Regions from separate parts of the Jeotgalibaca sp. MA1X17-3 genome, predicted to be linked through region 1. Evidence: a T-box and tRNA genes for the amino acid it is inferred to sense, from the RefSeq annotation. Region 1 holds a T-box; the other holds one or more tRNA genes.
The links. A T-box is a leader RNA that pairs with one kind of tRNA and senses whether it is charged. The one in region 1 lies ahead of serS (serine--tRNA ligase), so its partner is inferred to be a tRNA-Ser.
Positions count from the first base shown of each region.

Region 2: it encodes a tRNA-Ser, which carries the amino acid that the T-box ahead of serS (serine--tRNA ligase) is inferred to sense. The anticodon was not compared.

Region 1 covers NZ_CP090983.1:278,954-281,438, reverse strand. The annotation lists gene serS (serine--tRNA ligase) at 1-1,124, opposite strand, end outside; T-box leader at 1,198-1,421, opposite strand; gene LZ578_RS01410 (serine hydrolase) at 1,510-2,485, opposite strand, start outside.
Region 2 covers NZ_CP090983.1:2,093,015-2,095,499, forward strand. The annotation lists gene LZ578_RS10465 (M3 family oligoendopeptidase) at 1-1,090, opposite strand, end outside; tRNA gene LZ578_RS10470 (tRNA-Ser) at 1,234-1,323, shown strand; gene LZ578_RS10475 (hypothetical protein) at 1,403-2,110, opposite strand; gene LZ578_RS10480 (polysaccharide biosynthesis C-terminal domain-containing protein) at 2,308-2,485, opposite strand, start outside.

The DNA.
Region 1 (2,485 bases):
TTACCGTTTTCCTCTTTGCGATAACGTATCTTTGCACGTCTAGCTTGGAAATTCTCCGTATTTGAGCAAGAACTGATCTCTCGGTACGTGTTTTGTGCAGGTACCCATACTTCCACGTCATAAGTTTTCGCTGCAGAAAAGCCCATGTCTCCTGTACACAATACAATCGTACGATAAGGAAGCCCTAAATTACGTAATACTGATTCTGCATCATCTGTCATTTTTTCAAGTTCTTGATAAGAATTTTCTGGTTTACTAAACTTCACCATTTCTACTTTGTGGAACTGGTGCATCCGAATTAACCCTCTTGTATCTCGACCGGCACTACCAGCTTCTGAACGGAAGGAAGGACTCATCGCAGTAAAATATACTGGCAAATCTTTTTCATTTAGAATTTCATCACGGTAGTAGTTGGTTAGAGGGACTTCTGCTGTTGGAATTAGAAAAAAGGCACGGTCATCATTTAATTCAAAGACATCCTCTTTAAATTTAGGAAATTGTCCGGTTCCAAACATAGATGCTTCATTTACAATGTAAGGTGGAATGACTTCTGTATAACCTTGGTCATCATGTAGATCCAGCATGTAATTGTAACAAGCACGTTCCAAACGAGCACCTAGTCCTTTATAGAAGACAAAGCGAGATCCCGTTACTTTTGCTGCACGTTCAAAGTCTAAAATACCTAGGTCTTCCGCTAAGTCATAGTGAGCTTTTGGTTCGAAATCAAATGTACGTGGTTCTCCCCATTTACGAATTTCTACATTTTCTTCTTCATCTTCTCCAATAGGAACAGATTCATGAGGTATATTTGGCAACCGTACCGCAATATAGGTTGTTTTTTCTTCAATCTCATCTAGCTCAGTATCTATTTGTTTGATTTTTTCGCCAACTTGTTTCATTTCTGTAATTTTATCAGCTGCATCTTCTTTATTTCTTTTCAATGTAGCAATTTCTTGAGAAACTTGGTTCCGGTATTGTTTAAGCTGTTCCGTTTCGTTAATTTTTTCTCTTCTTCGTTCATCTAGTTGCTGGAAACGTGCAAGTTCTTCTTCTTTTACACCTCTGACTGCCAACTGTTCCACGACTTCTTCATAATGATCTCGTAACTTTTTCATATCTAACATTGTTCTTCCCCCTATTTATTTCTATTGATAAAACTCTCCTAAAAATACAAAAAGACCATTCCATCCCCTATAACCCTGGGACGAAATGGTCTGACGCGGTACCACCCAAATTTGAACGCAGTCTTCTGCATCCACACTCTTTGACGGTAACGGTTGACCCGAAATAATTTACTCCACCTCTGTGTTTCGATTATTTGCTTCATATGTGGATTCAATAAAAGAACATATCGATTCGCACCATCCATCGACTCTCTTTATCTGTTCATTTTATTTACTATTCACATGCATTGCTATTTTTTTATTTGTAAAGTGACTTGCTTCGTAGATTATCATTATTTTACTGAAGCACTGCTATAAAGTCAATCAACTTCCTATTTGGTGTTAGCTAAAAAAATCCACTAATGAATTCTGTAACTGTCGTCCAGCCGCTTACAAATGCGCCCGATACCCATCTCCAGCCTATTGTAAGGATATTTGCTTTCTCCACTGTCTCTGCAACAGCTACATTCACTTCTTCACCTTTAGAACCATCCAAATAGCCAAGGTCATCGCCTTCTATACTAATGGTCATCTTTCCAACTTCTGTTCCTTTTTCGATAGGTGCTTCAATCAGTCCATCCTCATTCATTAATTCAGAATTCAGATTTAAGTTTGCATCTACTGTTCTTTCTTCAGCTTTCTTGGTTACAACAGTCAAGTCTTCACTATAAACTAAGCCAATTTCTTCCTGTTTTCCTTTTGCAATCGGAATAGTAGGGTTACTCTCAACTACACTATCTTTTTCAATGATTTGAACTTTTTCATAGTTTTTGAATGCGTAGTCCATCATGCGTTTTGTTTCGGAAAAACGTTCTGCATAATTTTCTTGATTTTCTAACCCTATTAAAACGGTGATAATACGCATGTCACCTTCTACTGCTGTCCCTGTAAAACTAGCTCCTGACTCATCGGTTGTCCCTGTTTTCAAACCATCTACTCCTGCACGATAGTAGGGTTCTCCAGGAAGCATGAGATTATACGTGCTCATTTGAATCTCGTCGCCCGAACCTTCCATAAAGGTCTTTTCAGTTATTTTAGTTGTTTCCAATACTTCTGGGTAATCATTCAAAAGATGGTCCGCTACTATTGCGACTCCTCTTGCTGTCATATGGTTTTCTTGATCTACAGGAGCACCTGGATATAGTTGACCAAACTCATTTGCATAACTATTCGGCAAGCCCGTTGAGTTATAAATATCGTAGTCTTCTATTCCCCACTCATCTAGTTGAGCAATCATTCGGTCTACAAATTTTTGTTCTGAACCAGCTAGCGTCTCTGCCATCGCAATAACCGCTCCGTTACCAGAATAAATTAACATCGCT
Region 2 (2,485 bases), 580 kb from region 1:
CTTGAAAAGCATGTCCTGCTTCATGAGTTAACACATCCACATCTCCACTTGTTCCATTGAAATTGGCAAAAATAAATGGAGAATCATATTCTGGTATAAAGGTGCAATATCCGCCGCCTGATTTCCCTTCTTTGGTTTCCAAATCCATCAACTCATCTTCAAACATGTAATCAATGAAATGAGCTGTTTCTGGTGAAAGCTCATGGTACATCTTCTTACCCATTTCTTTAATATAAGCGGAGTCCCCTTTTGGAGTTGCGTTACCATCCAGGAACTTTAAGTTCAAATCATAGTATTGAAGGTCTTCGACACCAATTCTCTTTGCTTGGCGATCATTTAATTTATTGACCACGGGAACTACTTCTTTAAGGATTTGTTCTCGATACACTTGTACCATTTCACGATCATAATCATATCGTTCCATACGAATATAACCCAATTCCACAAAATCTTTAAAGCCTAATTTTTTAGCCATTCGATCTCGTACTTGTACTAATTGATCATAAATATGATCTATTTTATCTTCGTTTTGTTGATAAAATTCTGAGGACGCTTTGGAAGCTTTTTTACGTATTTCTCGATCAGTAGATTGCATGTACGGACCTAATTGCGATAAATTTAATGTTTTATTATCAAAATCTATTTCTGCACTAGCAATTAATTTGTTATACGCACTTCCTAATTCGTTTTCTTTTTGAAGAAGCTCTATCACTTCTGGACTAAAAGTTTTTAATTTATACTCAGCCATTTTGAAATATTGTTCTGGTAAAACCGTAACTAAATCTGACTGATAAGGTGAATCCAGTAGTGCGCGGTAATATTCATCATAAATTTCATCATATAAGGGTGAATATTCATTCCAATAATCATTTTCCGCTTCATAAAAAGCATCTTTCGTATCAATGGTATGTCTAACAAATGCAATTTGAGCTTGTTTGTCTTGTTCGATCATGAGACGATTCATTTCAATCACCGCTGCGCATGCTTCATCTTCATCGGTAGCCTGTTTCAATTTTTCAATTACTGCTTTTGCTTCTGCTTGGTATATTTTAAAATCTGGACGTATATATTCATATTCTGAAAATTTCATCTGTTCATCCACCTTTTTAAAAATCGTTTGTAACTATTAGTATCTCACAATCTAGATCATCATTCGACCCTTAACAGAATAATTTTTATCGTTTTTCAAAAACCGTTTACAAAACCCGTTTTTTTGTTTATAGTATTTTTTATGGAGAGTTACTCAAGCCCGGCTGAAGAGGACGCACTCGAAATGCGTTAGGTGTCGAAAGACATGCAGGGGTTCAAATCCCCTACTCTCCTTAAAAAAATACCCTCTTGAGAAAAGCGCTTCACGACGCCTTTCTCAAGAGGGTATTTTGGGTAGAAAAACCTTTTTTTATTATTCCCATATTCCACTTATTTGATTTAATTGGAAGGTACGATTTCCTGTTGCATCATACTGGTAGATTCCAACTAAATTTACATGATCATTTTCTGGTGAATTTGCGTAGAACTCATACTGGTACACATAATTAGATGGACACGTATCAATCACAAAGGAAAAATCTTGAATAGAATACGTTTCTACAATTAGCTGCAGTCCTTGTGTCGCGGTTTCTTCCACGTACCAAGACTCACTCACTTCTGGTGGAACTGGTTCTGGTTTGCCATCTTCACCATCACGTTGTGTTAATTGGTCATAGGTTAATTCTTCTTCCAGCGTTTCCGGTTCAATTACTTCTTTGTCCAGTTCCGGTTCTACTTGCTCTTCTAAAATAATTTCTTCCGATACAGTCGGTATAATTGCTTGTGTTTCTGTTTCTATTATTTCGTTTTCTAATTCAATCACTTCTTCAATTACTTCTGACTCTATATCTACTTGGAGTTGTACGACTTGTTCTGGTTCCGTTTCTATTTCAACGTCATCAAGTATTTCCTCATCCTGTACTTTTTCTGCATATCGTTCTCCTGACTCTTCTCTCCCTATTTGAATATGTGTAAAAGAAATCGCTGAAGAATCAAAAACCCCTGCAGTTTCTTCTCCAGATAAATTTCCATACATCCCATTTATCCCGACCAGTGCAATTGCTATTAGTAATTTATGCATAACCTTTTCCCCCTATCTTTCATTCATTCTATACTCATCCATACTTCCTAACAAAAGCAGTTACAACCGTTTACATCGTTGCTAGTATGAACTTCTGTATATCTTTATTATACTACATATAACAGAAAAACCGAAATTCTACAGTTCGGAATTATTAAATAAAGAGGCGGAAAAATTTGATTCTTTCCTCCTCTTTATTATCTGCTTGGAGCAACCTTTTTAAATATCTTTTTTTGAATAGGTTGTAGAATTTGATAAATCGTTTTTAATTCTTCTATTTTAAAAATCCAAGATAACAAAATGTACACACTCACTCCAAATACCACTTGAATGAGTACCATTAAAATATCATTTATCGTTAATAAATAACTCAAT